4 regions of the Bifidobacterium catenulatum DSM 16992 genome follow, and region 4 is predicted to be linked to each of the others. Evidence: riboswitches for the same ligand, from Rfam matches in the RefSeq annotation. Region 4 holds a riboswitch; each other region holds the start of a gene.
What was found. A riboswitch is a leader RNA that binds a small molecule or an ion and turns the genes downstream of it on or off. The one in region 4 is predicted to bind thiamine pyrophosphate.

Region 1 (8,053 bases), 190 kb from region 4:
TCCTCTTCGAGACCGACCTTCACCAGATCTTTGGCAAGCTGTTCGTATGTAAGGCCTTCCGGAACCTCGACATGGTCCTTGAGCCAATCAATGTCAACCATTGGCATGGGTCAATCACTCCCCCATCACAAACTGTTCGCTGAATCGCACGTCGCCTTCGACTAGGTCGTGCATGTCGTTGATGTCGTGGCGCAGCAGCAGGGTACGCTCCACGCCCACGCCGAAGGCGAAGCCGGTGTAGACCTCGGGATCGAGGCCAGCGGACTTCAGCACATTCGGGTTGACCATACCGCAGCCGCCCCATTCGAGCCAGCCTGCGCCGCCCTTCTTATCGGGGAACCACAGGTCGAGTTCGGCGCTCGGCTCGGTGAACGGGAAATAGCTCGGACGCAGACGCGTCTTTGCTTCCGGACCGAACATGGCCACGGCAAGCTTGTCGAGCACGCCCTTCAGGTCGGCCATGGTCAGATGCTTGTCGACCGCAAGAGCCTCCACCTGGTGGAACACCGGGGTGTGGGTGGCGTCGAGCTCATCAGTGCGGAACACACGACCCGGGCAGGCGATGTACAGCGGCACACCACGAGTGAGCAGACCACGCACCTGATCGGAGGAGGTCTGGGTGCGCAGCACCATGTTGGACCCGACGAAGCCTGCGGCGTCCTTGGCCTGATTGCCCTTAACGTAGAAGGTATCCTGCATCTGACGTGCCGGATGGTCGGGGCCGAAGTTCAGCGCGTCGAAGTCGTACCATTCGGTTTCCACTTCAGGACCGTCGGAAATCTGCCAGCCCATGGAGATGAAAAAGTCTTCGACATCCTCCATCAGCTTCGGCAACGGATGGCGCGCGCCAAGCGGCTTGCGGTTGACCGGAAGGGTCATGTCCACGGTTTCGGCGGCAAGCGCACGGGCCTCTTCCTCAGCCTTGACCTGCTGTTCCTTGGTGCCATACGCACGACCGAAGTCGGCGCGCAGCTTGCCCATAATCTTGCCGGCGTCTTTCTTCTGGTCCTTCGGCAGCATGCCGATGGCCTTGCTGGCCTGCGTCATCGCGGATTCCGCTCCGGCGTACTGCGTCTTGATGGCTTTCAATTCCTCCATGCTGGAGGCGTTTTCGATTTTCGCGATGCCCTCGGCAACCGCATTGGTTACCGCTTGGGCGTCGAATACCGCACCTTCTGCCACGAGATACCTTTCTCATTTCCCGTTTGTTTTACGCGAAAAACGCGCAATTTCAACGTTTTCCGACTCTACATTCTTTCAACATGACTCGACATAGCCAAGCTCAGCAGCATTACCGACGAACTAGTGCCAAGGTTCAAGGATTCCGCTTTGCCATAAAGCGGTATGGACACGATCCTATCGGTTCGTTCCAAAACTTCCTTGGTCAATCCACGCGCCTCATTGCCGAACAACACCGCTTTGGCCCCGGCAAGCGTTTCCGGCATGGCAATTACATCCGTCAGAGATTCCGGTTGTCGGGAATCCGTGCCATATACATCGGCCGCATACACTGCCAGCTCGTGAGTATCGCACCATGCGAAGAAGTCGTCCGTTCCCATGGTCAGAATCGGAAGGTGGAACAGTGATCCCGCGGTGGAGCGGACCACTTTCGGATTGAACATGTCCACGCAGTCGTCGACCAATACCACGGCGGAGCAGCCGGCCGCATCGGCGGAACGAATCACGGTTCCGGCGTTACCGGGATCGCGAACCTGCCAAAACGCGGCGACCATCGCATGCCCGTCGAAATCGTCCAGAACGGCGGACGAATCAAGGAAAGCCTGCATATCCGCGACGGCAAGCACGCCTTGCGCGTCGGCGCTCATACGGTGCATCACCGCATGAGTGACCTTGTGCACATACACGCCGGATTGCATGGCCTTGCCCGCCATCTGCGCGACAACAGGTGTCGCAAATGAGGCATCGGGCTGTGCCGACTCGACCTCAACGTAGAGGTCCTCGACAAGTCCTGGATGGTATGTCAGCAGCTCACGCACCGACTGGGGGCCTTCCACCATGAAACGGCCAGACCGTTTCCGCCCTTTTCGATCGGCGAGTTCGGACACGCGGCGGACGCGCTCCGACTTGGGGTTCGCAATGACTTCGGATTTTATAGGCATACGCGTTAGCCTAACACCATTGCCGCAATGAACGCCCCGCCCATGTCGAGTTTTTAATTCAGAAGACTTTCAGATTCATTCCAGCTTCAGTCGAGCAATCCCTGAGGAATTCGCTAAGAGCGATTTTTTATCATCGGTCTCAACGCCGATCGCGACAGCGGCCCCTCACCCCTTCTTTCATCAAGGAAACATCATGTTCGTTGTGAAAAACGCATGGAAAAGCGTCACGAGAAACAAAGGACGCAACATACTGGTCATCATCATCGTGACCATCATCGCCACTGCCGCCACCATCGGCCTGTCCATTAGGCAAGCGGCCACAACCGCGCGAAACACTGGCTTGGAAAACACTACTGTGACCGCACAAATCAGTCTTGACCGCGAAAACTCATCAGTGAATCACGAAACCAGTCCAATTCCAGCGAATCCGACGCTTCAGACCAGTCTAGTGAAGGCAGGCCCAATGTCGGCGGTATGGGCGGCGGCAAGGATTTCGGCGGTGCGTCCATGGTCAGCGGCGATTTCTCGCTCGTCGGCTTCTCTTCGGACGAAGCGGTTTCCAATACATCGAACGGTAGCTTCACCATGGTTGACGGCAAAGTGTTCGGCTACGATAAATCCAGTGACGGTGACGCAATTATTTCCAAGTCACTCGCCGATTTCAATGCCCTCTCCGTAGGAGACACCATCAGCGTGGCCGATCCGAATGACACGGACACCACTTACCAGCTCACCATCGTCGGTATTTACAAGAATTCCACCGATTCCACCCAGCAGATGGGCGGGCCGATGGCCTCCAATGCCTCCGATCCGGCCAATGCCATATATACGTCGGTCTCCACACTGAGATCGTTAGGACTTGATGCCGACGCGGACACCGATTCCGCCGCACGGCTGAATTACACGTACGTGTTCTCCAGCAAATCGGATTACGAAGCATTCTGCGAGGATGCAATCAACGCCGGGCTCGACGACGACTATGCCGTCTCCTCCGCCGATGTGGAGAATTACGAATCCAGCCTGGTGCCGCTCAACAACCTGTCGAAGTTCGCGTTGACACTGCTCATCGTGGTGCTGGCTGTCGGTGGCGTGGTGCTGGTGGTCATCACATTGCTGAACGTACGCGAACGTAAGTATGAGATCGGCGTGCTTGCCGCGATTGGTGTGAACAAAGTCAAGGTTGCGGCGCAGTTCACCTTGGAATTGCTGATCGTCACCATGATCGGCCTCGCATTGGGCGCCTGCGCCGGTGCGGTGGCTTCAGTGCCGGTGTCCAACCAGTTGCTGGCAAGCCAAATCGAACAACAGCAGTCGCAACAGACCAACCAACGCGAACAGTTCGGTCGCGACATGCAGGGGTCGGCTGATGGTTCCGGCACTGGTGCGCAGGATTCCGGAAATGCCAACGACTCCTCGAATTCCACGGATTCGCAGAATTCCGATAGTGCATCCAACCAGAATTCGGCCATGCCGGGCAAGGGCGGCAACGGTCCTGAAGGCATGATGGACCGCGCGGTGAATTACGCTTCCTCTGTCAACGCAACCGTCAACCTCACCGTGGTGGGCCAACTGCTGCTGGTAGGTCTTGGGCTGACGCTCATCGCTGCATTAGTCGCAGTCGTATTCGTATTGCGATACGAGCCTTTGCAGATTCTTGCCGACCGTTCCTGAACCATCAATCATCATTCGTTGAAAGGATTTGACATGGCCAAAACAGACGAGACACGTCTTGATCAAACTACCGTATCAACCGACAAAACCACCAATACAGCTTCGCAACAATCCGATATGCCTGTGCTGAGATTGGACGATGTGAGCTACTCGTATACCAAGGGCGGCAAGCGCGTGCTGAAAAATATCAGTCATGATTTTCAGTCGGGCAGTGTGCACGCCATCACCGGACCTTCCGGCGCTGGCAAAACCACTATGTTATCGCTGATTTCCGGGCTTGCCAATCCCACAGAGGGAAAGGTGTTGTACAACGGCAACGATTTGTCGAAGCAGGATCGATACCGGTACCGTAGTCATGATATCGGCGTTATTTTCCAAGGTTTCAATCTGTTGCCGAATCTGACCGTCGCGGAAAACATCATCCTGTCGATGGACGCTTCCGGCAAGACCTTCGACCGTTCGAAGAAAGAGATCGTCAACGATCTGCTTGTACAAGTGCATCTGCCGCAGGAATATGCGAACGAACGCATTCTGCATCTTTCCGGAGGTGAGCAGCAGCGTGTGGCGATCGCCCGCGCGCTCAGCCACGACCCAGCCATCATCGTGGCGGACGAACCGACCGGCAATCTCGACCTCGCCACGCAGGACGACATCATGGGCATCTTTCAAGCCTTGGCACATGACGAACAGCATTGCGTCATCATCGTGACGCATAGTCCGGAAGTGGCCAAGGCCTCCGACGAGATATTCGAACTGGCCCCAATCAAGCGACGCCGTTAACAGACCTCGCACGGCCAAGCGACCCCGCGCGTATTGCGCAACCAGCTGGACCGACTACCGCAAAAGCCCTATGACATGCGTTTTTCAAAGCGCTCGCATGCCACAGGGCTTTTGGTTGGACGGTGACGTTATGATTGTCTCCGTCCGAAGTACAGGGGTGCCGAATACGGCTGAGATGGGCGGTGGTCATCGCCCGGACCTTTCGACCTGATCAAGATAACGCTTGCGTAGGGAGTACTGGGAAAACGTGTGGCTCCCATTAAAGGGACAAGGCCCTTTGTATTTTCGGCGCGCGCAAGCAACCGACGAAGGAGAGAGGGAACCATGGCCGGGACAGCGTCATCGTCAGAAACAACGCAAGCGGCACCATCGCAAAACGCAGAACCACCGCGAAACGCGAAGGAAACCACGACAGAGCGGACCGTCAAAAAAGCCACCATGAAAAACACACTGCTCGGCCTGCAGCATGTACTCGTGTCAAACGTGTGGCTCGACCCCGTGTTCGTGGCCGGAGCCATTGGCCTTCCTCTGGCGTTGTCATCAAACATGGTGAATGCCATCTTCATAGTGTCCGGTCTGGTCACGCTCATCCAAGCCACAAAACTGGTGCGTCTTCCCATCGTGCAAGGACCGTCCGCCGCATTCGACGCGCTGATGATCTCCGCCGGTGCTGCAGGATCATTGGCCGCCGCCGGCACATCCATATTCGTCAGTTCGCTAATATTCCTGGTATTGTGCCTGACCCGCGTGATCGAAAAACTGCGGTTTCTATTCGCTCCAATCGTGTCGGGGGTAATCATTCTCCTCGTCGGCGTGTCACTCTCCGGCTTCACACTAAGCGAATTCCTTGGCGGCGCGCCAGGAGACCCGGGATTCGCCGATCCGAAGACGCTGACCGTCTCCATCATCACCTGCATGCTGGTGGTGGCGCTTTCCCAATTCGGCAAAGGCATGCTCAAGGCGCTGTCATATCTGATCGCGCTGGCCGCAGGCACCATACTGTCTTTGGCGTTCGGCATGGCGGACTTCTCCGAAGTGGCGTCCAAGCCATGGATCGGTCTGCCGAAGTTCATGCCATACGGCGGTTTCGACTTCAACGCCGCCATTTTCGTACCGTTTTTCATAGCCTATATGGTGGCCATCATGGAAGCGCTTGGCGTGTACCAAGCCGCCACAGAAATCCAAGGAACAAAGCTTGAAGACCGCCAGGTGCGTTACGGCCTCGCCGGAGAAGCGGCCGGATCGGCGGTCTCCTCACTGATCGGCGGTTTCACCACCACCGCATATCCGCAGAACGTGGCCTTGCTCAAGGTCACAGACGAAGGCAAGACCCGCACCCGTGTACCGGTGATTATCGCAGGTGTGGTATTCGTGACGCTTGGTTTCATACCGAAAGCCGGCGCCGTACTGTCGCTCATCCCCTCCCCGGTAATCGGCGGCATCTTCCTGCCGGCGGCGGCCAGCCTCATCAGCACCGGACTCAACACGTTACGAAAGGCGGAGAACAACGATCAGACCCAAGTGGTGATAGGCCTATCCCTCCTGCTTGGCATCGCATTGCCAAACGCATTAAGCGGACTTGAAGGCGGCATGCACGTGTTCTTCTCAAACTCGATTCTGGTCGGCGCATTCAGCGTAGTGATACTCAAGGCCCTTATCATCGATCTGCCAAACGCAATCGCACGGCATACGGACAAACCCACGGAACATACAAAACAAGCAGAATAATCAACATCATTGAGGCAATCCGACATATGACGGAGAGGATATGGTAATGGACATGCAAGCATCGCAGGAATCCCTGGAACTCAACGGACAGAAGACGATCATCAAGCAAAAAGTGCTCGATTTCATCACACAATACGGTTGCTCCCGCGCACCGGACGAAGCGTTCGACACGCTCGCGAAACGCATCTTCGCCTTCCAATTCGAGCATAATCTGCCATACCGGGCCTACTGCATGTCCAAACGCGTCACCCCGCAGACACTCACCGACTGGATGCAGATTCCGCCCATGCCCGTCGACGGCTTCAAAATGCTGACGCTCACTTCCGTGCCCGAACGGGATTGTGAAGCGGTATTCACCACCAGCGGCACCACGCATCCCGGTCAGCGTGGCCGTAATTTTCACCCCGATCTGGAAGTGTGGGACGAATCGATGATCGTGCCGTTTCGGCATTTCATCATGCCGGACCGCGAACGCATCCGTATCGCCGTTCTCTCCCCCGCGTGGGATATGAACGAGCATTCGTCGCTGTCAAGGTATTTGACCCGTGCTGTGGAACAGTGTGGCGAGGAAGGCAGCAGCTTCTTCTTTCATAAGGATGGTCTTGATTTCGCTGGTGTTGAGCGTTTTCTTGACGTAGCAGTGTCCGACAATGCGCCGGTGATGCTGATGGGCGCTTCCTCGGCTTATCTGTATTTGTTGGATTATTTGGACAAGCAGCATAAAACCTATCGTCTTGCCTCTGATTCGCGCGTGTTCGATACGGGCGGGTTCAAGAGCACTCGCACCGATATGACGGTTGATGATCTGTACGCGGCATTTGCTCGTGCGCTTGGCGTGGACCGTTCGCATTGCGTGAATATGTATGGTATGACGGAGTTGAGTTCGCAGATTTACGATCAGAACATCCTGTCCTATTACACAGATGGTTCATTGAACTATTCGAAGGAGACGCCGTCGTGGGTACGTTCCGTGTTCCTTGATCCGGCCACGCTTGCGCCGGTGCCAGACGAGGAGCAGGGTGTGATCGCGCATTACGATTTGGCGAATTGGAATTCCTGCCTGGCGATTTTAACGGAAGATCTGGGAGTGAGATCTTCTTATGGTTACACACTCAACGGCCGAGCGAAAGGCGCCGAGGCGCGTGGCTGTTCGATTACCGTTGATGAGGTAATGGCGGCCAACGCATGAGCGTCGTCGACGTTTTTTACGCACCGCGCGGATTCGCGTTCGACGATTTCGATACGCATGATGTTTCATTGCCCGGCGGCGATACGGTGACGCTGCGTTTCCCGCGGCTTGATGCCGGTATGGTGCATACGCTGGCTGATTCCGTACGGCAGCATCGCGATGCGACGCTAGCACGGTATTCCACGGATAGAATCGTCGATGTCATCGCGCGGGCCGCCGAGTTGTGGACGAATCCGCAATATCCGGAACGTCGGCTTGCAGAACGTCTTATTCCCGCGATTACCGGTTACGATGCCTCCATGGTACGTCTCGAGCTGAAACGGTATATGCGCATGTTCCGGCGACGGGAATTGCTGCGTTTCGTTGATGATGAACTGGATTGTCCGCAGATGCTTGATGAGTATCGTCCGAATCGTTCGGGCGGATATACGCGGCTGTATGGACCGGAATTGTCGTTCCACGTGTTTTCCAGCAATGTACCGGGTATTCCGGTATGGAGCATGACGATGTCGTTGTTGGTGAAAAGCGCGGTTCTCGGCAAATCGTCGTTTGATGAGCCGCTGAT
Region 2 (8,053 bases), 220 kb from region 4:
CACAACCTGCGTGCACAATCTCATTCAAACCCTCCACGCACAAGGCATCACCATACTCATCATTTCCCATTCGCAAACGGAAATCGATGTGCTCGCCGATCGGGTGATCGCACTTGATCGTAGACAAAACGGTAATGACGTCACTCGAGATATCGGAACCAATGTCACTTCCGAAACGGCAGGTTCGAAGAATCTGCACACGCTTGGCTCCGGACATGCAAAGGGAGACGTCCGTGAAAACCGCAGTTTTATGGAACGGCTTGACCCGCGCGTGAAGATGGTGAGCGCGTTGGCGGTCATGTTCTCCGCATTCGCCATCCGCTCCTTCTGGCAGTTACTGGTGGCCGCACTGTTGACCGGCATGATCGTTGCGACATCAGGCATCGGCGTGAAACAACTGTTCAAATCGATTCGCATGTTCCTTGCATTGTTCGTGTTCTGCGGACTGCTCAATGTGTTCTTCGTACGATCCGGCAATGTTCTTACGAACATCGGACCGATTCCAATCACCGACGACGGTGTGCGTATCGCTATACTGTACGCCTGCAGATTCGTTGCGGTCATTATCGTCGGAGCGGTATTCCTTGCCACGACCACTCCCACGGCCATTACCGACGCATTCGAAGCGTTGCTCAAACCTTTCGCAAAATTCGGCATCCATGCGCAGGAGATCGCGTTGGTGATGAGCCTCGCATTGCGGTTCCTGCCCACGTTAGGAAGCGAAGCGAAAGCCATTGTGGATGCGCAATCAGCCCGAGGCGGCAGCATTGAAACAGGAACATTCGTACAGCGGATCAAAGCGATAACCGCCATTATCATTCCGGTATTCGCAGGAGCGATACGTCATGCCGATAATCTCAGCCTCGCACTCGACGCACGATGTTACGAGGAAGGCATCATGCGCACGCACTGGCGAATCATGCGGATCGCCAAACATGACATCGCCGTAGTCGGTGTGAGTGTGTCGTACATTGCCGCATTGACCCTGATCGCTGGACTATGCTGAGCATTTCGGATGGGCATGGCGCTCCACTGATCGCATTGGAAAGCGAAACCGCCGAAGAAGCACGTCTGAACACGCGCAAGAACATCGAAGACGGTGTGAACGCCATCAAAGGCGCGGGGGAGTGATATGCAAGATTTTACTGCCCTCACGCTACTCTTGAGCAAGCATCATAAATAGGAATGGAACAAGTTATGGCATTAACCAAGAAGCAGGTCAAGCAGCTGCGTGGCCTGGCTACCAAGCTCAATCCGCTCATCCAGGTCGGCAAGAACGATTTGAGCGAAACCGCTATCAAGCAGGCGGACGAGACCATTGAAAAGCGTGAGCTTATCAAATGCTCCGTGCTCGACGGATCCGGACTGACTGCCAAGGAAGCGGGCGAGGGGCTGGCCGAAGAACTGAACGCGGAACTCGTACAGGTTATCGGCAACCGTTTCGTGCTCTATCGCCGCTCCTATCGCGATGACGTGGAGCATATTCGTCTCGTACGCGAATAAAGCGGGAAACTGACGCGACCAAACATAACAGGGCGGGTGCTTTCTGAAAACCAATCAGAAGGCACCCGCCCTATTGCAATGAGAATAAACAATCGGAAGTCAGGAAAACATGCGATGGAGCGGTGTCAGCGCTCCTGATTCCATTCGGGCTTCCACGTGTACTGCATGTCGTACGCGCTGGCCCAGAACATGTACTCGTTCTCCACGCCGGTCACGAAAATGTCAATCAGCTCGCGCTTGCGCTCCTCGCTCGCGTCGGCTACCAGTTTCTCGATATGTTCGAGCAGCCACACGGAATCCTGCCAGAATTCGTCGGTCTTATACATGTCGACCCAACTTTTGTACGGATTGTCGTCAAGCGTGTCGGCAAACTCGGCGGCAAGACGGTAACCATAATCCGCATACACCCAGGCGCACGGCAGCACGGCCACAAGAATGTCGAGAATATCCTTGCCATAGGCGATGGAAAGGATATTCGACGTGTAGGCACGCGCGAAGGCCGACTGGCGCACATTGTTCATCTGCTCTTCGGTGATGCCATAGCTGGCCAAGTAGGAGCGGTGTACTTCGGTCTCGACCTGCAGGGCGCCGTTCTGCACCTTGAGCATGAACGCCATGATTTCAGGGTCGGTGGCCTTGGCTAATCCCAAAGCGTGCACTCTGGCGTAATCGTTCACATAACGAAAATCCTGCAGCAGATAGAAGGCGAAACGCTCGCGTTGCAGTGTGCCTTCACCAAGCTCGCGGATGAACGGCTGCTGGTAGCCTTCCTCCCAAACCAGGTCAGCAGCCTTGCGCATGCGCTGCGCGAACGGAGGAAGATTGTTGCGTTGGATGCCTTTGGCGGCGTCGAACTCATAATCGAAATTGGTTGTTGATGTCACAGCAGTCATTAGACATGCCTCCCTACGCTGGTATTAACCATCAGGTTCAAAGGGTTCAGGCCTCACTTGGCCTATCTCAACCCGACAAACACGGGTTCCCCTGCATTACGCCGTATATTATGGCAAAGCCGTCCGAAATGTGCAAGAGCCTGTCCGCCGAATGGAATCGTGCCGCATGATGCGAACACAGGCGATGTTCGGTTGAGGGCGAGTGCAAGAATAGAACGTATGACTGAAAAGCAAGTTGCGAAGAACACCATCGAAAAGCTGGCTATCGTCGTGGTGACATACAAGCGTCAGCAGCTGCTCGCCACCCTGTTCGAATCCATCGAAAAACTCACTGTGGCACCATGGCGTATCGTCGTCGTTGACAACGAGCACAGCGATGCGACCCAAGGCATGGTCGACGATTTCCGTGAAGCGGTCACCGCGCAGTGGGGCAATACCATCGCCGACCAATCGGGCAACGAAAGTCGCGTGGTGTATGCGCCTCAATCCGACAACCTCGGCGGCGCAGGCGGATTCTCCGCAGGTGTGAAGAAGGCATATGAGCTGGGATCCGAATGGTTCTGGGTGATGGACGACGATGTGGCCGTGATGCCCGAAGCCATCGAACGACTTGCCAAGTGGACCGGCAGCCATGATGTGATCCAAGGCAGCCGATACGACTATGACGGCGGCCCGTTCTACTGGCAATACGATTTCATCATTTCCCTCGGCATCCCCAATCCGATCGCTCCGGCCGCATTCGGACGCCCCGGCTACCGCGTGATGGACACCCTGTGCTTCGAGGGGGGTCTGTTCCGCCGCAACATCGTCGAACAGATCGGCTTGCCGGATCCGCGTTTCTTCATCTACTGGGACGACACGATGTACGGCTACCGCGCCAGCAAAGTCACCAACCCGATTGTGGTGCCCGACGTGATCCTGCGCCGCACTCGTGAAATCGGCAATTGGGATATCGCCGGCGTGCGCCAGCTCAACTCCACCTCTGACATGAACCGTTACCACATCATGCGTAACCGAGGCTACATGGCGCGCTATTTCATGGCGTTCGGCGATTACCGTCCGCTGATGTTCGGTCTGGGTACGCTGCTGACCGCCGCCAAGGAAGTCATCCGTCTGGTGATGGTGGACCGAGAGCATGTGAAGACCGGCTTGGTGCAGATAGCCAAGGGTTGGTGGGATTCACGCAAGCTGCTGCATGATCCGGATTGGAAGCCGATGCCGCCGCTCAAGTGATGCGGTTGCGCCGTCTTCAGACGGTCATCTTCTTACGATTCGCCCCATGCCGATGCGTTGAGTTGACATGGGGCGAATCGTTTGCAGAAAAAAGTTGCAGAATGAATCATTTCATTGCGAAAAATTATGCAATCGTATTCACCATTTATGCTTTTTCGGCGCGTTTTGGGGCATGGGGCGAGTTACTATGGCGCTTACCGGTTCGATAACACCCACTATGTACCTTGATAGGAGAGGTCGAAGATGATTGAAACTGCACAGGCGTTTGGCGTTGACATTGGAGGCTCCGGCATTAAGGCAGCCCCGGTTAACCTCGAAAAGGGCGAGTTTGCCGAACCGCGTCTGAAGATTCTTACTCCGGAAGTTTCCACTCCGAAGGCCGTCGGTGAAATCGTTCGCCAGCAGCTCGAGCATTTCGAGGTTCCCGAATCCGCTCCGGTTGGCATCGCTTTCCCGGCGCCGATCCACGTGGGCGAGAAGCTCGGCTACATGGCCAACCTAGACCAGTCTTGGGTTGGCGTGGACGTCACAGAAGTGTTCTCCGAAGCCTGCGGACGTCCAGTCACCGTGGTGAACGACGCTGACGCGGCAGGCCTTGCCGAGCAGCAGTTCGGCGCGGCCAAGGGCCAGGATGGTCTGGTCGTGGCAACCACGCTGGGTACCGGTATCGGCACGGCGCTGATTTTCAACGGCGAACTCATCCCGAACACCGAGCTTGGCCACCTGGAACTGCTCAAAGGCAAGGGCGACGCCGAAAAGTACGCGGCATCCTCTATCCGTGAAAAGCTTGATATGGGCTACAAGAAGTGGGCCAAGCGACTGACCAAGTACTATTCCCTGATGGAGTTCTACTTGGATCCGCAGCTGTTCGTCGTCGGCGGCGGCGTGTCTCGTGTGTCTGAGAAGTTCCTGCCGTACATCGACATCAAGACCCCGATCGTTGCAGCCAAGTTGCACAATGAGGCTGGCATCATCGGTGCCGCGTACTACGCAAGCACCAAGCAGAAGTGATGCCGTGAACCATTAAGGTTCCCAACTTTCGTATAAGCGAGAGCCGTCCGATTCGTCGGGCGGCTCTCGCTTATACCGTCAACATTTGTGAAGCGAAGGCATACCATCTTGCTTGACGTAACGACTTGCGCAACCCAAGGAGTATGGTGGAGACCATGCGTTTTTCCTCCAGAGTCGATATCAGCGAGCCCAATCCCATCGCCAAAGCGGAAGCGGAAGCCAAAACAAGCGGCATCACGCTCGGCAAACTCAACGACTCCAATCCAACCAAGCATGCGCTCGCGCCGGAACTTCTGCCAGACATATATGGCGCTGAGCCACACGGCCAACGGTATGCGCGCGAAGCGTTGGCCGCATTCCTTCAAGGGCGAGGCAATGATGTTGCCGTCGAAGACCTGTACATACTGAGCTCAACGTCCGAAGCATACTCGTGGCTGATCAAACTCCTGTGCGACGCCGGCGATGCTGTGCTCGCGCCGAAACCCGGCTATCCTCTCATCGAATCGATCGCACGACTCGAATGTGTCGACATGATCGAATACCAGCAGCGATTCGACGGATCTTGGTACATCGATGTGGCCGAACTGCGCGAAGCACTTGAAAGTGAAGAAGGCGAATGTATCCGCGCACTGGTACTCATTAACCCCAATAATCCGACTGGTTCATATGTCAAACCGTCGGAACGTGAAGCCATCGTGCGGCTTTGCCACGACCATGAGGTGGCCATCATCGCCGACGAGGTGTTCTACGACTACGATCTGGAACCATTCGACGGCAACGCGCGTCTTGCGGGAGAGAAAGGTGCATTGACCTTCGCGTTGGACGGGTTTTCGAAAACGTTGGCCGCGCCGCACGCCAAAGTCGGTTGGATCCAAGTATCCGGCCCGGCAGGAGAGGTGGAAGAAGCCAGGCGCAGGCTCGACGTGATCGCCGACGACTATCTGCCGATGAGCGAAATCATCGCCAAACAGATTCCCCTCATGCTGCAGGAGGCTCCAGCTCAGACTACGCGCGTAAAAAACCGCGTGCAAGCCAATCTCACCGCATTGCATGCCATGCTGAACGCCGACAAAAACGGTATGGTCAGCGTATTGCGTGCCGAGGGTGGATGGAACGTGCTGTTACGCGTGCCGAGCGTACTCGACGAGAACGAGCTGGTATTGGCCATGATCGAACGCCATGGAATTTCAGGCCAACCCGGCTACTTCTTTGATATGACTTCGAACGGCTATCTTGCGATTTCGCTGCTGCCGGAATCCGACGAATTTCGGCATAATGTGCAAGTGGTGCTTGACACCGTCAACACAATGATCGCTTGAATCGTGCCGCTGTGCCGCAATTAACGCCAATGACGGTACAGCGGCCAATACGAATCGATCGGAATATGAATCAGGCTTTGGCTGCCTCGTATTTGGCTCGGATGAGATCTGTGTAAAAGGCGACGGCCTCATGCGGGCCACCGTCGAACACCACCTGATGGTCGTCGACCACCAGTGTGCGGTCGATCGCATATTCCGCGCGTGTGATCAGTTCCGTGTCATGCGTGGCGAACACCACTTGCTTGTCGTAACTGAACAAGGCTTTCGCCACATGCGCGGACGCCACCTCATCCAAACCCTTAGTCGGCTCGTCGGCAACGATCGCTGCGGGAGAGAAGCTCAATGCGGAAGCAATCGCCAGCAGATGGCGCTTCTCGCTGTCCAACGCGGAAGCAGACTCGCGCGCGACCGCAGCCAAATCGAAATGCGCAAACAGATTGCCGATAATCGCCTGACGTTCGCTTTCCGGCACCTTATGCTTCTTCAACGGCTCATCAATCGCCTCACGAATGGAATCCGCCTTGTAATAACTGTTCGGAATCTCCTCGCGGCGAACACGACCAATCATCGATTCGATACGTTTCAGATCACGCTTCGCCGACGGGTCGTATGCAACGCCATCCGCGTCGACGCGTACCGAACCGGACGTCGCGGCCAACGCGCCATCCAACAACTGCAATAACGTGGTCTTACCGGAACCATTCAGCCCAATCACGGCCACACGCTTGCTTTCCGGAGTGATCGTCAACGACGTCGGCTTCAAACCGATATTGCCATCCTCATACGTGTGGCCGGCCTGGTCAAGCGTGAACGTGACATCACGCGCCCCCTCGGGACGCTTGGATGAAAACAACGAATCGAAAAAACCCATGCTGCCCATTGTACGGGCGCGCCGAACCCGCCGCATACGAAACGAGGCCGGAAACCCAAACCCCCGAAAGGAGTTCAGATTCCAGCCCCATCAAGATTCGCGAACGCTTACGCGTCAGTCGAAATAGAATCCCGAGAAATCGTACTTGTACACGCGATAGATGTACGCGCTGTTCAACGTCATCTTGAACTGCACCAACAGATCGCCATCCTCGTTGTACTGGCCGAACAGGCCCTTCATGCCCGAATCGATGAGAATCTGTCCGTTGTCCAATTCCTGTGCGGAACTGACATACGGCGAATACGGCACGTCGAACGACGACACTTCCGTATACGTGCCTGCATTCTCGTCGACCAGATATTTGCGATACTGCGACTTCGCCGTGTCAGAAGACAGTTCGGTCGAGATACCGTCGATCACCGTCCAGTCGAAATCAGGACGCGTCAGCGAAGTGCCGAAATTATTGTCGAACATGTACAGGTAATACTGGCCGTCAGGCAGCGAATCATCGGCGACGTATGTGATGGAATGCTGTCCGCCGGTATCGGAAAAATCTCCGTCTTTCGCTAGGAAACTGCTGACCTCATCGGTGCCTGCCCACACGGACGGCTCGCCGATCATGTAGTCGACCGTCGGATCTGATTCCAGATCATCCACTTTGATGATGGTGGACGTTTCGCGTGCGGAGAATAACGCGGAACCATCATCCAACAGTTGGATGGTGTTGCAATGCAGCCAATCCCAACGATTCTGGGCGCTCGAATCCGACTCGTCGGTTCCCGCATGCGTGGTGGAGGCCTTATAGTCGGCGAACAGTTCGCCGAAATCCACCAAGCGGGTCACACTGCCGGTGGAAGTGCTGAGCTTGATGACCTGATCTTGCACGGCATTGTCGTCGCGGCCCATTTCGGTGGCCAACAGCACGATGTCTCCATTGGCGTCCATCGCGTAATCGTGGTGCAGAATATAGTCGGATCCAAGATCATAGATCTTCTCCAACTTGCCGAGACGGTTCATCGCCGCCATGTGGTGCGTGGAAGCGGAGAACCACATGAGCCCGTCATCGTCGAACAGCAGACGATGCGAACGATAGTAGAGCACGGGAATCTCACCGCGCAGCACGCCGTTCGTATCATAATAGAACATGAAGTCCTGCTCGTCGGAATCGTTGCCGAGTATGGCATACAGGCCATCGCCCAAGTCTTCTCCGGAATCAGCTACGA
Region 3 (8,053 bases), 440 kb from region 4:
ATCATGGAGTACCACCATAGCAACAGAACATAACAAAGTCTCCATCATGGCTGATGGAGACTTTGCACAGTCTGCTTTCGCAATGGCTTTCGTCTACGTCAGTCGACGAACAGATCGTGCGACGAGTTATTCGCTTGCGGCTCTTCGACCTTGATGTTCACCTGGGCTGGGCTCAGCAGGAACACGCGCGGAGTGACACGCTCGATGGAGCCACGCACGCCGAAAACCACGCCTGCGGAAAAGTCCACAATGCGATACGCAACGGCCTCGGCAACGCCAGTTAGGTTCAGCACCACCGGAACGCCGTCACGAATGGCACGCCCGACCAGCTGCGCGTCCTCATAGGACTTCGGGTGAATCGTGGTGATCCGGCTCACCCTTCCTCCTTGGAACGGGTTGGCTTTGGTCTGTTCGCGCGGAACGGACGTCGCGGCAGGCGTCGAAGCCATCGGGGTCACGGAATGGTCGGAATCGAACGAGGTTGCACTGCTCTCATCCTCCTCGCTGAAATCCTCGTCACCCTCAGCAACGTCGGTCATGCCCAAATAGGACATCGCGCTTTTCATAAAACCTGCCATAAACGATCCTTTCGCGTCTGCGCGTTGCTTTTAGCGCAGGAAATCCGGAATATCCAAATCGCCGGCGTCGCTCGAAGACACCACCTCATGCTCGGTGGTCTGATCGAATGACGGAACGACGGGTTCCGGAGTGGACGGAATATAAGTGGACAGCGGCTGCACCTTCGGGGCTTCCGGAGTCTGAATGAGCTGAGGCTGAGGCTGAGGCTGAGCCGCCGCTCTCGGAGCCGCGGACAGCGCCGACAGCGGAATCGTGTTTTCCGCAGACTCGGCCTGCTTCTGGGCCTCGGTCTGAGCCGCCTTCTTGGAGTTGGCGTCAAAGCCTGCGGCGATGACGGTGACACGCACTTCGTCGCCATAGGCGTCGTCGAGGGAAAGACCCCAAATGATCTGCGCTTCCGGGTGGATGGCCTTGCCCACCAGCTGGGTGGCGGCGGCCGCTTCCTGCAGCTTCAGATCGGACGGACCTGCGATGTTGATCAAAGCGCCGTGAGCACCCTCGATGCTTTCTTCCAGCAGCGGAGAGCTGATGGCGATTTCGGCGGCCTGGGTAGCGCGATCCTCGCCCCGAGCGGAACCGATGCCGAACAGTGCGGTGCCCGCTCCACGCAGAATGGCGTTGACGTCGTTGAAGTCGACGTGAATGTACGAATTGGAAGAAATCAGGTCCGTGATGCCCTGCACGCCTGCCAGCAACGCGGTGTCGGCGGTCTTGAACGCATCGACGATACCAATGGTGCGATCAGAAAGCTCAAGCAGTCGATCGTTCGGAATCACGATCAACGCATCGACTTCCTTGCGCAGATTCTCAATGCCAAGTGCTGCGGAAGCCGCACGCTGGGGGCCTTCAAAGCTGAACGGACGGGTAACCACCGCAATGGTCAACGCACCCTGCTGGTGTGCGGCACGAGCCACGATCGGGCTTGCGCCAGTACCGGTGCCACCACCCTCACCGCAGGTCACGAACACCATATCGGCGCCCTTGAGCGATTCCTCGATATCAGACTGATGATCCTGCGCGGCCTTGGCGCCCTTCTCCGGGTCAGCACCGGCGCCAAGACCACGGCTAGTGGCATCGTTCAAGGAGATCTTGACATCAGCGTCGGAACGCATCAGATCCTTCGCGTCGGTATTGATCGCAATAAATTCAACACTTTGAAGACCCTCGGCAATCATGCGATTGACGGCATTACCGCCAGCTCCACCAACACCGACAACCTTGATGTTCGTCTTGTCATTGAAATTGTCAGTCTGGGCAATCTCGCTCACCATAGTCTCCTGTCACTCGCGTTTACGCACAACTTTATCGCAGACGCGCCGTAATACGCGCGCTTTTCGTCGTGTGTAACGACGTTTTTTCACTTTTTTACTGCTAACGTGTTCATTTCGCCTGAGATGTATCTTCTTTCGGCGCCCCCACACAATTTAACCACATCAGCATGTCATGTTCAATAACTGGCATCCATAGGATCGTCACCGAACAACGCCTGACGTTCATCGTGCGTCGTTTCCCGTGATTCCAACCACCCGTAAGGCAAATGCACTTTCTTTGCGAAGCGTACGCGCCCCCTTGGCTTGTCGACCACTCGTTCGGGGAAACGGGTGTCTGGATCCAGCTTGCCTATTTCGGTTCTGACATCCTCAAGATTTTCACATTCCATGAACGCGCGACGGGTGGAGCCCCCAACGGGGAATCCCTTGAGATACCACGCGATATGCTTACGCAGATCATGCACGGCCATCTGCTCATCGCCATCATAGAATTCAGTCAACAATTCCGCATGACGTTCAACTACACGGCACACGTCTCCCAGCGTAGGGTCGACACGCTTCTCACTGCCAGCGAACGCGTTCTTAATATCGGCAAACAGCCACGGCCTGCCTTGGCAACCACGGCCGATCGCAACGCCAGCGCAACCGGTTTCGGCAACCATGGCAAGCGCATCGTTCGCACCCCAAATGTCACCGTTACCGAACACTGGAATATCAAGCGCCTCGACCAATTCGCCGATTCTGCTCCAGTCGGAATGCCCACCGTAATATTCGGCGGTAGTACGCGCGTGCAAGGTAACAGCCTTGCAACCTTCCTCCTGCGCGATATGCCCGGCTTCAAGGAACGTCTCATGCTCGTGGTCGATGCCGACACGAATCTTCGCCGTAACGGGCACATTGGCCGCGTCGCAAACCTTGACTACGCGTTGGATGATCTCGCGGAACAGATCCATCTTCCATGGCAACGCCGAACCGCCGCCGCGTCTGGTCACTTTGGGCACGGGACATCCGAAATTCAGGTCGACATGGTCAGCCATGTTTTCATCGATGACGATTTTCGCAGCCTGTTCCACGATTGCTGGATTCACGCCATACAGTTGCAGCGAGCGGATATTCTCGCTGGGAGCGAAATGACATAACCGCAATGCTTTGGGATTGCGGGCAACCAACGCGCGCGCGGTAATCATTTCAGCCACGTACAGACCGTCCGGCCCGTAGCTTTCGCAAATCACGCGGAACGGCCAGTTAGTCACTCCCGCCATAGGCGAAAGAACCACCGGCGTTTCAACATGCACCGGCCCTAAATCAACAGGCTTAATAATCGGAGGAACCGACGGCCTCACCGCGTCGGTACGCGGGTCGAGCACGTCGGATTCCTCGCAAGCAGTCACAATGCTATCTGGCATAAGAACGCTATGGTAACCAGTAACCAGCTTTAGTACAAGCCACCGGCTTCGGCGATTTTAACGGACTCAGGCCAAGCCTCGCCGCCCATCTCAACCGGTAGCTGCGGATAGCGCACATGCTTCTCGCCAATGCGTGCAGCCACATAATCGGCCACTTTGTCGAGTGCGACGCGCTCCTGCTGCATGGTGTCACGTTCACGAATGGTGACGGCCTGATCGTCAAGCGTGTCGAAATCGACAGTGATGCACAGCGGGGTGCCGATTTCGTCTTCACGGCGGTAGCGACGGCCGATCGCACCGGCTTCGTCGTAGTCGATCATCCAGTCATGCTGACGCAGGTCGGCTGCCAGATCATGTGCCACGGTCTGCAGTTCCGGCTTCTTGCTCAACGGCAGCACGGCGGCCTTGACCGGAGCCAGGCGAGGATCAAGGCGAAGCACAGTACGCTTGTCGACGCCGCCCTTGGTGTTCGGTGCCTCGTCAACGTCGTAGGCGTCAACGAGGAAGGCCATGAGAGAGCGGGTCAGGCCTGCGGCCGGCTCGATGACGTACGGCACGTACTTTTCGCCGGTGGCCTGATTGAAGTAGCTCAGATCCTCGCCGGAGTGCTTGGCATGCGCGGAAAGGTCGAAGTCGGTACGGTTGGCTACGCCTTCGAGTTCGCCCCAATCGGATCCCTGGAAGCCGAACTTGTATTCAATGTCGACGGTGCGCTTCGAATAGTGAGCCAGCTTCTCCTTCGGATGCTCATAGTGGCGCAGGTTTTCCGGCTTCACGCCAAGATCGATGTACCACTGGGTACGTGCATCGATCCAGTACTGGTGCCATTCCTCATCCGTGCCCGGAGCCACGAAGAATTCCATTTCCATCTGTTCGAACTCGCGGGTACGGAAGATGAAGTTGCCCGGGGTGATTTCATTACGGAAGGACTTACCCATGTTGGCGATGCCGAACGGCGGCTTGGAACGAGAAGAGGTCATCACGTTCTTGAAGTCCACGAAAATGCCCTGCGCGGTTTCCGGGCGCAGGTAGTGCAGCGAGTTTTCGTCTTCGACCGGTCCGAGGTGGGTACGCAGCATCATGTTGAAGTCGCGCGGTTCGGTCCAGTTGCCACGGGTGCCACAATCCGGGCACACAATATCTTTAAGACCGTTTTCCGGCAGCTTGTCGCCATGCTTTTCGGCATAGGATTCCTCAAGCTTGTCTGCACGGTGGCGCTTGTGGCAGTTGAGGCATTCGATCAGTGGATCGTTGAACACGGACACGTGGCCGGAAGCCACCCACACGGCCGGCGGAAGAATGATGGACGTGTCAACGCCCACCACATCGCCACGGGTGACGACCATGGAACGCCACCATTCACGCTTGATATTGTCTTTCAGCGCGACGCCGAGCGGACCGTAATCCCACGCGGAACGGGTTCCGCCGTAGATTTCACCGGCGGGAAAAACAAAGCCACGACGCTTGGCGAGGGATACGACTTCATCGAGTTTGGATACAGCCACAATGCACCTTCTGGTTTGAACGGTTTGGGGTCTTTACAAGCGCAAAGCCTACCTTTACGCGGTGACAGAACGCCACCCGCGTTACTGTTTCGTGGCGTTCTCGCCTTCAACAGTGTCGTTGTCAAGCAGCAGCGGCCAGATATTGCAGTCAATCATCACGGTTTTCTTATTCAGATTTGCCTATGAGATTTACGTACGCACCTAATATTTACGAGAACGTGCTGCATTCACCTGATCCCGGAATCGACTGGACCGCTCCAGTGTCAGGGCCTTTGTATAGGTTGAGTACGTTATGTACATGCAGGGGGGCTTTCCGACGAAAGTGGAAGCTGAGATAGGCGGATGCCTGACCCTTTGAACCTGTTGGTTAGGACCAACGTAGGGAGCAGACAATGAGCGATGACTCATTTTCGGCAACGCTGCGCAAACAGATTGTGCAGGCAGTCAACAGAGTACGAGAGACCACGCCTTTGGCGCAGTCGTTTACCAATTTCGTTACGATGAATCTTGTGGCCAACGCGCAGCTTGCCGCCGGAGGTACTGCCGCCATGAGCTTTCTGCCGGACGATGTAATCGACACTGCGGAAATCGCCGGATCGAACTACATCAATGTGGGCACGCTGCTGCCGTTCTTCAAAGATGCGCTGCCGGAAATCGCCTACAAACTGCACAAGAACGGCAAGACGTGGGTGCTAGATCCGGTCGCCGCGGGCATCGGCAAAACCCGTACCGCCATTCTTGAATCGTTCCGCACCTATACGCCAACCATCGTGCGTGGCAATGCGAGTGAGATCATCGCACTCGATGCGATGTGGGGCCTTGCTCAAAACGATTCTACCGTTCCCGGCACGCGTCCGGCAGGCGTGGAGGCTGTGGACGAGGTCGATGCAGCCGTTGATGCGGCCAAGAGGCTGGCCCGCCATCTTGTGAAACGCTCCCCCATCGGCGCTGGTGCGGTGGCTGTTTCCGGTGCGGTTGATTTGGTGACCGACGGCGAGCATGTGTTCCGTCTGCCAGGCGGCAGCGCGATGATGACGAAGATCACCGGCGCTGGCTGCTCACTTGGCGGCGTGACCGCAACATATTTAGCCGTAGCGGAACCGTTGGTGGCTACGATTTCCGCTTCGCTGCTGTACAACAGAGCTTCCGAAATCGCCGAAGCCAAATCTTCAGGCCCGGGATCCTTCCAAGTGGCGCTGCTTGATGCGCTTTGGAACGTCACCGCCGAGGAAGTCGCCGCCTCCGAAATCATCATCGACTAGACTTTGCCGCTACTCTGCATACCATGCGGCATGTTATGCAGAGTTCGGCAATTGCGTATGCGGAAAAACGGACGAATGCCGGTTTCACATTGTAGGCTTTCCGAACCACTTACCGAGAAGGGTGATTATATGGACAATTATTCATATGCATCGATGCGCGATACATTCGATATGAGCGCCTACTTTGTGGTCGGCCCGCAGGATTGCAAGGGACGACCGATTACCAGCGTGGTTGAGGACGCGCTGCGCGGGGGCGCAACGTTCATCCAGCTGAGGGCCAAAGATACCGACGCGAAAGATATCACCAGCATGGCACGCGATATCGCACAGGTTATCGAACACAACAGCAAATCCGATTCCGTGGCGTTCGTGATCGACGACCGTGTGGACGTAGTCTGGCAAGCACGGCACAAGGGCATCAAGGTTGACGGCGTGCATATTGGGCAAACTGATTTGGAACCGCAGGAAGCCCGCGCGCTACTTGGGGAAGATGCCATTGTTGGCTTGTCTGCCGAAACGGAAAGCTTGGTGAAGCTCATCAACGAGCTACCTGCCGGCTGCATCGACTACATCGGGGCAGGTCCGTTGCATGTGTCCATCACCAAGCCGGAAGCTTCCGTGGGCGGCAACGACGGTTCCGGACATACGCTCGACGAGGCACAGATCAATGCGATCTGCGATGCGAGCGATTTTCCGGTTGTGGTCGGCGGTGGTGTGAGCGCCGACGATATGGAGATGCTCGCGCATTCGAAGGCAGCCGGTTGGTTCGTTGTGTCGGCAATCGCCGGCGCAAGCGATCCGGAAGAAGCGACCCGCAATATGGTTTCGCGGTGGAAGGCCGTGCGCGGCGACGCAAAGCACGGGCACGTGCCGCACAAGTAAGAATCACGGATCACGAGTATTTCAAAACTTCAGATCATAAGTAAGCAAGAGCAAGTAAGGAGTCATTCATGACCAGCACATTGCCACCGGTATTGAGCATCGCGGGATCGGATTCCTCCGGCGGCGCCGGTATCCAGGCGGACTTGAAAACCATGCTTGCCAATGGCGTATTCGGCATGACCGCCATTGCGGCGCTGACCGCGCAGAACACCACAGGCGTGACGATGGTTACGAACACGCCTGTGGAAATGCTGGCCGCGCAGATCGACGCCGTGTTCGACGATATTCCGCCGGTCGCGGTGAAGATCGGCATGGTGTCGAGCGTTGAGCTCATCAATGTGATTGCCGACCGTTTGACCGCTCATGATGCCGAAAATATTGTGCTTGATCCAGTGATGGTGGCAACGTCCGGTGCGAAGCTCATCGAAGATGACGCGATCGCCGCATTGACTTCCAAGCTGTTCCCGCTCGCCACCGTAATCACACCAAACATGCCGGAAACCCAAGCATTGTGTGAGCTGGCTGTTGAGCAGGGCGCCGATGCGATCGACTATGAGAATGGCGAAAGCATCTCCAGCGAAAACGACATGGTGACGGCAGGCCATCTGCTTGCCGGCCATTTCGGCTGTGCGGTGCTCGTCACTGGCGGCCATGGTACGCAGGACGCCAGTGATGTGCTCGTCGAACCGAGCGGCAAAGTCACTTGGTTCCGCGCGCGCCGCATCGACAATCCGAACACGCATGGCACCGGATGCACGCTGTCGTCGGCGATCGCATCACACCTGGCACTCGGCGAAACGTTGCCGGAAGCCGTCAATAGTGCCAAACTGTATCTGACGGGCGCTTTGGAGGCACAGCTTGACCTCGGACACGGATCCGGACCGATGGACCACGCTTGGAAATGGCGCTGATCGCCGCTCAACAATCCAAGCCATATCAAGCCGATAGGAACGCAACGAAAGGAATGCACATGACCCTTGATCGCAATGCGGAAAAGCAGGAAGTGCCGATCAACCCGGAAACCGGCAAACCGTATATCAACACGCTTGCTGCGGTCGCCATCTCTCCCGCTGGAGCAAGTCCTGAAAAGTCCACGTACGTAGCGCAAGCAGTCGACGTGATCCGCCAATCCGGACTGCCGAGCGAAA
Region 4 (8,053 bases):
CGAAGAGAACGTGGACGCCTACTATCTGGAGTTCGACGACGACCGTTCCGGTGACTTTGCGCCACTGGCTGAGGTTTCCGGTGATAAGCAGGTTGTGCTTGGCCTCATCACCTCCAAGAGGTCGGAACTTGAAGATCCGGAAACGATCAAGGCTCGCATCTACGAAGCGGCCCAGTATGTGCCGTTGGAGCGTCTGTGCCTGTCCACACAATGCGGTTTTGCCTCCACTGAGGAAGGCAACAAGCTCACTGAGGAGCAGCAGTGGGCTAAGATCGCACTCGTAAGGTCCATCGCCGAAGAAGTCTGGGGCGAATAATCCAAGCCAATGCCCGGTACGACCAGCTTATGCCATGGTCGCACCGGGCATTGTGTTATTCGATGATGTGGACGCGGAGCATTGGACGAAACGTATAATACGGAACAGCAATCGCGAAATCATAACATCGCAGACAGGGGAAGCTATGAGAAAAGTGGCTTTTATTTGCGTGCATAATTCATGCCGCAGCCAGATTGCCGAAGCGTTGGGAAAGCATTTACGCGGAACCGATTTTGATTTTTATTCCGCAGGTGTGGAAACCAAGCCGCAGATCAATCAGGATGCCGTACGACTCATGAGAGAGCTTTACGGCATCGACATGGAGAAAACGCAATACTCCAAACTGATTTCGGATATTCCAAAACCTGATATCGCGATTTCCATGGGCTGCGACGTGGGATGTCCCTATATCGGCAAGGCTTTCGACGATAATTGGAATCTGTCAGATCCAACCGGGCAAAACGATGAGGCTTTCATTACTGTTATCCGTCACATCGAAGAGAACATCATGAAGCTCTAAAGGGTCTTGACCAGCATCCGTTCGACGCCAACCAAGACCCTTCCAAAGCATTTTAGGTGAACACCATCGTATTGCGGATGAAAGTGTCGGCATAGTCGTACGGATGGTCGGCGACTTCCTCGGCACTGACCATGCCTCCCCGGCCGCTTCCGGCATACCCCTCAGAAAAGCTTGCCCGACCAGTAACCCAACTCACACTCATCAACACGATCCGTCATATCGAAGTGGCCTGCAAGGAGAGTTTCGCTGTGAGTTGCGCGGCAAGGACGTAATACTGATGAAGACGATGCATGCGAAAGTGACGACTGGCCTGACTCATCTATGGGCTTCGATGAAAGTTACGTCCAGTGCAGGGCGTAAGTTCATAGCCAACACATAAAGCAGGGGGGCTCCCCTAACGGAGCTGAGATAGGCGAATGCCTGACCCTTTGAACCTGTTGGTTAACACCATCGTAGGGAGCGGAGAATGAGTGCCACAGCACACACGCATTGCCAGCGTCAATTGGCATCCGTAAGAGTCAACGCAACAGGCGCGTCAGCTAAACAGCCTGCATCGCGAAATCATTAATCGTAATTTCGTTTCCATCCCATGTATCCAAGAATGCGGGCGTGTCAGCATACCCATTTACTGACGAATTCAAATTTTCCCAACCCAAAACAGCATAATCAAGGGGGAATCATGAACAATTATCCATATGCGTCGATGCGAGACAGCTTCGACCTGAGCGCCTATCTTGTGGTAGGACCGCAGGATTGCAAAGGCCGACCGATCACCGACGTTGTCGATGATGCGTTGCGCGGGGGCGCAAGCTTCATCCAACTTCGCGCCAAAGACGCTGATGCGAAGGATCTTACCGACATGGCGCGTGATATCGCGCAAATCATCGAAGACAACAATAAGTCGGATTCCGTGGCATTCGTAATCGACGACCGTGTGGACGTGGTCTGGCAGGCCCGCAGCAAAGGCATCAAGGTCGACGGCGTTCACATCGGACAGACCGATATGGAACCGCGCGAAGCCCGTGCACTGCTTGGCGAAGATGCCATCGTGGGATTGTCGGCGGAAACGGAAAGCCTGGTCAAACTCATCAACGAATTGCCCGACGGCTGCATCGACTATATCGGTGCTGCGCCGTTGCATGTTTCCGTCACCAAGCCGGAAGCGTCCGTAGGCGGCAATGACGGTTCCGGTCGCACGCTTGACGAAGAGCAGATCAACACTATTTGTTCAGCCAGTGGTTTTCCGGTAGTGGTAGGCGGTGGCGTGACCGCAGATGATATGGAAATGCTAGCGCATTCAAAGGCGGCAGGCTGGTTCGTGGTGTCCGCGATTGCAGGAGCCGATGATCCGGAAGCCGCAACCCGCAATATGGTAGCGCGCTGGAAAGCCGTACGTAGCGACGCAAAGCACGGGTACGCACCACGCATGAAAGCCCAGAAAACAGCGGAAATCAACCCTGACAACACAGCCGACGGCGCATCCGGCGAAAAGAAGTTCACCAATGCGAAGGAAGCCAAGGCCGCATCCAAGCTCGCCAAGCAACAGCGTGTCGACATTGCCGCACGCGATTCCAAGCAGCGAGACAAAGCCCATATTCGTAAAACCACGCCGGTGCATTTCGAAAACGAATTCGGTTCCTACGATCTGCAAGTGCCGTACACCGAAATCAAACTGTCTGACACGCCTGGCGTCGGACCGAACGCACCATTCAAGGATTACAACACCGAAGGTCCGAAATGCGATCCGAAGGAGGGTCTCGCTCCCCTACGTCTGGACTGGATTCTTGACCGTGGAGACGTCGAGGAGTATGAAGGACGTCGCCGCAATTTGGAAGATGACGGCAAACGCGCCATCAAACGTGGCAAGGCTTCCAAGGAATGGCGCGGCCGCCAGCATAAGCCGATGAAGGCCAAGGATCATCCGGTGACGCAAATGTGGTACGCACGCCACAACATCATCACACCGGAAATGCGCTATGTGGCGGAACGCGAGCATTGTAGCGTGGAACTGGTGCGCAGCGAACTGGCCGCAGGACGTGCCGTCATGCCTTGCAATATCAACCATCCCGAAGCCGAGCCCATGATCATCGGCTCGAAGTTCCTCACCAAGCTCAACGCCAATATGGGCAATTCGGCGGTCACTTCGTCTATTGACGAGGAGGTGGAGAAGCTCACGTGGGCCACCAAGTGGGGTGCCGACACTGTAATGGATCTGTCTACCGGCAACGACATTCACACCACTCGTGAATGGATTTTGCGCAACTCCCCCGTGCCGATTGGTACCGTGCCAATGTATCAGGCGCTCGAAAAGGTGGAGGATGATGCGTCCAAGCTCAGCTGGGAACTGTTCCGTGACACGGTGATCGAACAGTGCGAACAGGGCGTGGACTATATGACGATTCATGCCGGTGTGCTGCTGCGTTTCGTGCCGTTGACGGCGAACCGTATGACAGGCATTGTTTCGCGTGGCGGTTCGATCATGGCTGAATGGTGTTTGCAGCATCATCAGGAAAGCTTCCTGTATACGCATTTCGATGAATTGTGTGAGATCTTCGCCAAGTACGATGTGGCGTTCTCACTGGGTGATGGACTTCGTCCGGGATCGCTTGCCGATGCGAACGATGCGGCACAGTTTGCCGAACTGATGACTTTGGGCGAGCTTACCCAGCGTGCATGGGAACACGACGTGCAGGTGATGATCGAAGGGCCTGGCCATATTCCGTTCGACACCGTGCGCATGAACATCGAAATGGAAAAGGCGATCTGCAAGGACGCGCCATTCTACACGCTTGGACCGCTCACCACTGACACCGCTCCCGGCTACGACCACATCACGTCGGCGATCGGCGGTGTGGAAATCGCCCGCTATGGTACTGCCATGCTGTGTTATGTGACACCGAAGGAACATCTTGGGTTGCCGAATAAGGACGATGTGAAGCAAGGTGTGATCGCATACAAGATCGCCTGCCATGCAGCTGATATCGCCAAGCATCATCCGCATGCCATCGACCGCGACAATGCCATGAGCAAGGCACGTTTCGAATTCCGTTGGCTCGACCAGTTCAACCTGAGCTACGATCCGGACACCGCCATCGCGTTCCATGATGATACTTTGCCGGCCGAGCCTGCGAAAATGGCGCATTTCTGTTCGATGTGCGGTCCAAAGTTCTGCTCCATGGCCATCAGCCAAAACATCCGCAAAAAATTCGGTAATGCCGAAGCACAGGAGAAGCTCGTCGCCGACGCGCAAACCATCGCTGCCGGCATGCAAGCCATGAGCGAGCGCTTCCGCGAGCAGGGCGGCCATCTGTACCAGTAGACCGAACTGTAGTAGGTTTTTGTGACGAACGGGATTGTCTGGTGTGGTAGAAGGCCGGGCAATCCCTTTTTGTTGCTTGTATGGCGATACGGAGCACTCCGATAGAGACACTCTTTTGAGTGTAAGACTGACCCGTCAAGCCGGTCTGTCTCCATTGAGCGAATATCTGGCTGGTTTTGTCGAGCACGGTTTTGGTGGTCTCCAACTGTGTGCGGGCCTCGTCAATCTACACTTGCACGGAAACCAACTAGGATGATGCGGAGTCAATCTACGCTTGAGCGATGGAAAGCTGCGTCTGCGCGGTCACCGCTTGCTGCACCGCGTCTATTTCGCTTTGCTGCAATTGGTTTTCCGTATCCTCGATCTGTGTGATCGGTAGTCCACTATCCAGACAAGAGGGTATAAGTGCTCCCCCACAGTCAGCACATGGCTCTAACCTGAGTTTATGACTCTTCTTCAGCTGAAATATATTGTGAAGATCGTGGAATGCGGTTCCATGAACGAAGCCTCGCACGAACTGTACGTGTCACAGCCCGCGTTGAGCTCATCTGTGAAGGAACTCGAGAACGAGCTTGGCATCGAGATCTTCACCCGCTCGTCGCAAGGCATCGCCTTGACCGTGGACGGAGCGGAATTCCTCACCTACGCGCGCCAGGTGCTCGACCAAGCGTCGCTGCTCGAAGAACGTTACAAGAACGCGAAGCCACGCAAGCAGCTGTGCTCCGTGTCCACACAGCATTACATGTTCGCTGTCGAAGCGTTCGTGGAAATGATCAACTCCATCAAATCCGACGAATACGAGTTCACCATTCGTGAGACGCGCACCAAAGACATCATCAACCAAGTGGCGAACATGCTTTCCGAAATCGGCATCATCTATCTGTCCGATTTCAACAAGGACGTGATCGGCAAGATGTTGCGCGAAAAGCATTTGGAATTCCATCCACTGTTCCGCGCCCCGTTGCATGTGTTCATTTCGCGCAGCAATCCGCTGGCCGGCAAGAAGAAAGTCACGATGGACGATCTGAAGCCGTTCCCGTTCATCCAGTACGAGCAGGGCGAGGAGGGCAGCTTCTTCTTCGCCGAAGAGGCGGTCTGGCCGGAATACTCTCCCAAGCAGATCAACGTGACCGACCGTGCGACGATTCTGAACTTCATCATCGGTCTGAACGGCTATACCGTGTGCACCGGCATCGATAACGGCGATCTCAACAATGAGAAAATCGTGACCGTACCGCTTGACACCGATGAGACCATGCTGGTCGGCTGGATCACGAACGAGCGTGCAAAGCTGTCGAAGGCCGCGGAAAACTATTTGGAGAAGCTCAAGTCGGTGGTGGCCGACCATGGATACAACCTGATCGACTGAGTGCACATCGACTGGATGCACTCTGCTATGAGATATGAAAAGTGCCTCGCACCGATGCTTTCGATTGGTGCGAGGCACTTTTTTACATGTTCGACTATAGGATCCTATACGATTCACCTATGGAATTCAGGCGCCATACTGCTTCAGATAGGCGTCGGCAGCGGCCTTGATATCGTCGGTCACGTACGCGGTGCCGTCAGCGGTTTCGATATGCTGGCCGGCTTCGAAGATCTCACGCACATTGGCGATGGCGAACACCGGGAAGCCGAACTCTGCTTCGACTGCCTTCACCGCGGACATGTCGGAATCCTTGGTCTTTTCCATACGATCCACGGAAAGCACCAAGCCAACGACCTCCACATTCGCTTCGGCTTTGAGCTTGGGAATGACCTCGCGTACTGCGGTGCCTGCGGTCATCACATCGTCGACGAGCAGCACCTTCATACCGTCGGTCAACTGGGTGCCGACCATCATGCCGCCGTCGCCATGATCCTTCTTCTCCTTGCGGTCGAAGGTGTAGCCGACTTCCATACCGTGGTCGGAAGTCAGAGCGATTGCGGTGGAGACGCCCAGCGGAATGCCCTTGTAGGCAGGGCCGAAAATGGTGTCGATGTCGTCCGGTAGATTGCCTGCTTCGATTTCTGCCGCGATCTTCTCCGCATAGAATGCGCCGAGTGTGGCGATCTTACGTCCGTCGTTGAATGCGCCAGCATTGATGAAATACGGCGACTTGCGACCGGACTTCAGCGTGAACTCGCCGAATTTCAGTGCCTGTGCTTCCAGCAGGAACTTGGTAAAACGGTGGTCGAGGGATTCAGTCATGTCATGCTCCTTTGATGAATAATCGAGGTCAGCGCCAAGTTTCGCCCTTGGCGAGCTTGTCTGCGAGTTCGGGGCGTGCGTCGAGTAGGTCGTCGAGTTCGCGGGCCACGCGCAATGGTGCGGTCGGTTCGAACAGTGCGGCTGCGCCGACTTCCACGGCGTTCGCGCCGGCATACAGGTATTCGAGCGCCTTCTCACCGGAATCGATGCCGCCGATGCCGATGATCGGAGTTTTCGGTAATGCGGAGCGGGTCTTCCACACGGCCACGAGTCCCATCGGCAGCACGGCCGGTCCGGAAACGCCGCCGGTCACATGGTCGATGATCGGCTCTCCAGTGCGAATGTTAATGCGCATGCCAAGCAGTGTGTTGATCATGCTCAGCGCGTCGGCGCCGCTTTCCACGGCCGCTCGGGCAGGCACGGTGATGTCGGTGACGTTCGGCGTGAGCTTGACAATCATCTTCTTGTCGGTGAGCTTGCGCAGTCTGGTGATCAGACGGCTCAATGCCACCGGATCGGTGCCGACGCTCATACCTCCGGCGGACACGTTCGGGCAGCTCACGTTGATTTCCAGCATGTCGGCAGGCGAATCGTTCAGCTTGGACACGACTTCGACATAGTCGTCATCGCAGTGGCCGGCCACATTGGCGATGACCGTAGCGTTGATGGCCTTGAGCTTGGGCAGGTCGTCTTCCAAATAATGGTCCACGCCCGGGTTCTGCAGGCCGACCGCGTTGATGTTGCTGGATGGGCCTTCAGCGGTACGGATGCCGGGATTGCCTTCCCATGGCACCGGGGAGACGCCCTTGGTGGTGACCGCGCCCAGTTGGCTCACGTCGTAGAACCAGCGGACCGCCGCATACTGGAAGGTGCCGGAAGCCGTGGCGACCGGATTCTTCCACGGCACGCCCGCCACCTGCGTGGAGTGCTTCCATTCGTACGAACCGTACAGGTTCTCATGCTGGGTATCGTCGATCATCTCATTCACCCCATCCCAAACGTTCACGAGTAAATACCGGACCGTCGGAGCAGACCTTCAAACGTCCATCCAACGTGTCGACCGTGCACAGCACGCAAGTGCCATAACCACAGCCCATGCGCTGTTCCAAACTCAGTTGGCATGCCATGTCACGCTTCGCGGCCCATGCGGCCACGGCTTTCATCATCGGTAGAGGTCCGCAGGTCAGAATCACCGGCTTAAGCTCGCCACCGAGCAACTCGTCTTCGATACGGTCGAGCAGGGTAATCACATTGCCTTCGCTCTCGTCGATGCTGTACACCTTGTCGGCATACTTGCCCACGTATTCGTCGCCGAAATGCACATTACGGTAGCCGAACACCGCGGTGCTGACCGCGCCTTCGACGCCGGCAATATGCTGCGCCGCATGCACGAGCGGAGGCACACCAAGGCCACCAGCCACCAGCACATAATTGGCCGGCTCCTTGGTTTTGAACGAATTGCCAAGCGGACCCATCACACGAATGGTGTCTCCCGGCTTCAGCTGCGCGAATTCGGCGGTGCCCTTGCCTACCACGGCGAACATGAGGCTGACTTCGTCGCCATCGGTTTCGCAAACGCCGAACGGACGCGGCATCAGCTTGCTTGGATCGTTGGAATATACGTCAACGAATTGTGCCGGCCTTGCATGGCTGGCGATGTATTCGTCACGGAACGTCAAACGGTACACACCGTCGGCCAGTTCCCGA

Region 1: another riboswitch for thiamine pyrophosphate. It lies ahead of BBCT_RS05305 (solute carrier family 23 protein); the one in region 4 lies ahead of thiC (phosphomethylpyrimidine synthase ThiC).
Region 2: another riboswitch for thiamine pyrophosphate. It lies ahead of tenA (thiaminase II); the one in region 4 lies ahead of thiC (phosphomethylpyrimidine synthase ThiC).
Region 3: another riboswitch for thiamine pyrophosphate. It lies ahead of BBCT_RS06280 (hydroxyethylthiazole kinase); the one in region 4 lies ahead of thiC (phosphomethylpyrimidine synthase ThiC).

The regions. Positions count from the first base shown of each region.
Region 1 is NZ_AP012325.1:1,218,400-1,226,452, forward strand. Features, by position in the region: gene pheT (phenylalanine--tRNA ligase subunit beta) at 1-107, opposite strand, end outside; gene pheS (phenylalanine--tRNA ligase subunit alpha) at 115-1,182, opposite strand; gene BBCT_RS05290 (TrmH family RNA methyltransferase) at 1,248-2,120, opposite strand; gene BBCT_RS05295 (ABC transporter permease) at 2,595-3,791, shown strand; gene BBCT_RS05300 (ABC transporter ATP-binding protein) at 3,825-4,571, shown strand; TPP riboswitch at 4,715-4,822, shown strand; gene BBCT_RS05305 (solute carrier family 23 protein) at 5,010-6,299, shown strand; gene BBCT_RS05310 (LuxE/PaaK family acyltransferase) at 6,346-7,488, shown strand; gene BBCT_RS05315 (acyl-CoA reductase) at 7,485-8,053, shown strand, end outside.
Region 2 is NZ_AP012325.1:1,250,489-1,258,541, reverse strand. Features, by position in the region: gene BBCT_RS05430 (energy-coupling factor transporter ATPase) at 1-1,006, shown strand, start outside; gene BBCT_RS09640 (hypothetical protein) at 1,000-1,131, shown strand; gene BBCT_RS05425 (YhbY family RNA-binding protein) at 1,198-1,503, shown strand; gene tenA (thiaminase II) at 1,629-2,396, opposite strand; TPP riboswitch at 2,389-2,499, opposite strand; gene BBCT_RS05415 (glycosyltransferase family 2 protein) at 2,616-3,629, shown strand; gene ppgK (polyphosphate--glucose phosphotransferase) at 3,873-4,640, shown strand; gene BBCT_RS05405 (pyridoxal phosphate-dependent aminotransferase) at 4,796-5,959, shown strand; gene BBCT_RS05400 (ATP-binding cassette domain-containing protein) at 6,030-6,830, opposite strand; gene BBCT_RS05395 (aryl-sulfate sulfotransferase) at 6,945-8,053, opposite strand, start outside.
Region 3 is NZ_AP012325.1:1,465,159-1,473,211, forward strand. Features, by position in the region: gene BBCT_RS06255 (YggT family protein) at 1-5, opposite strand, end outside; gene BBCT_RS06260 (cell division protein SepF) at 99-578, opposite strand; gene ftsZ (cell division protein FtsZ) at 609-1,850, opposite strand; gene dusB (tRNA dihydrouridine synthase DusB) at 2,027-3,256, opposite strand; gene BBCT_RS06275 (glycine--tRNA ligase) at 3,286-4,761, opposite strand; TPP riboswitch at 5,054-5,163, shown strand; gene BBCT_RS06280 (hydroxyethylthiazole kinase) at 5,154-6,023, shown strand; partial or broken gene BBCT_RS06285 (thiamine phosphate synthase) at 6,153-6,896, shown strand; gene thiD (bifunctional hydroxymethylpyrimidine kinase/phosphomethylpyrimidine kinase) at 6,974-7,816, shown strand; gene BBCT_RS06295 (thiamine-binding protein) at 7,876-8,053, shown strand, end outside.
Region 4 is NZ_AP012325.1:1,029,641-1,037,693, reverse strand. Features, by position in the region: gene BBCT_RS04435 (5-methyltetrahydropteroyltriglutamate--homocysteine S-methyltransferase) at 1-316, shown strand, start outside; gene BBCT_RS04430 (arsenate reductase/protein-tyrosine-phosphatase family protein) at 462-836, shown strand; gene BBCT_RS09150 (hypothetical protein) at 889-1,038, opposite strand; TPP riboswitch at 1,209-1,312, shown strand; gene thiC (phosphomethylpyrimidine synthase ThiC) at 1,513-4,155, shown strand; gene BBCT_RS04420 (LysR family transcriptional regulator) at 4,601-5,524, shown strand; gene pyrE (orotate phosphoribosyltransferase) at 5,651-6,346, opposite strand; gene BBCT_RS04410 (dihydroorotate dehydrogenase) at 6,375-7,325, opposite strand; gene BBCT_RS04405 (dihydroorotate dehydrogenase electron transfer subunit) at 7,327-8,053, opposite strand, start outside.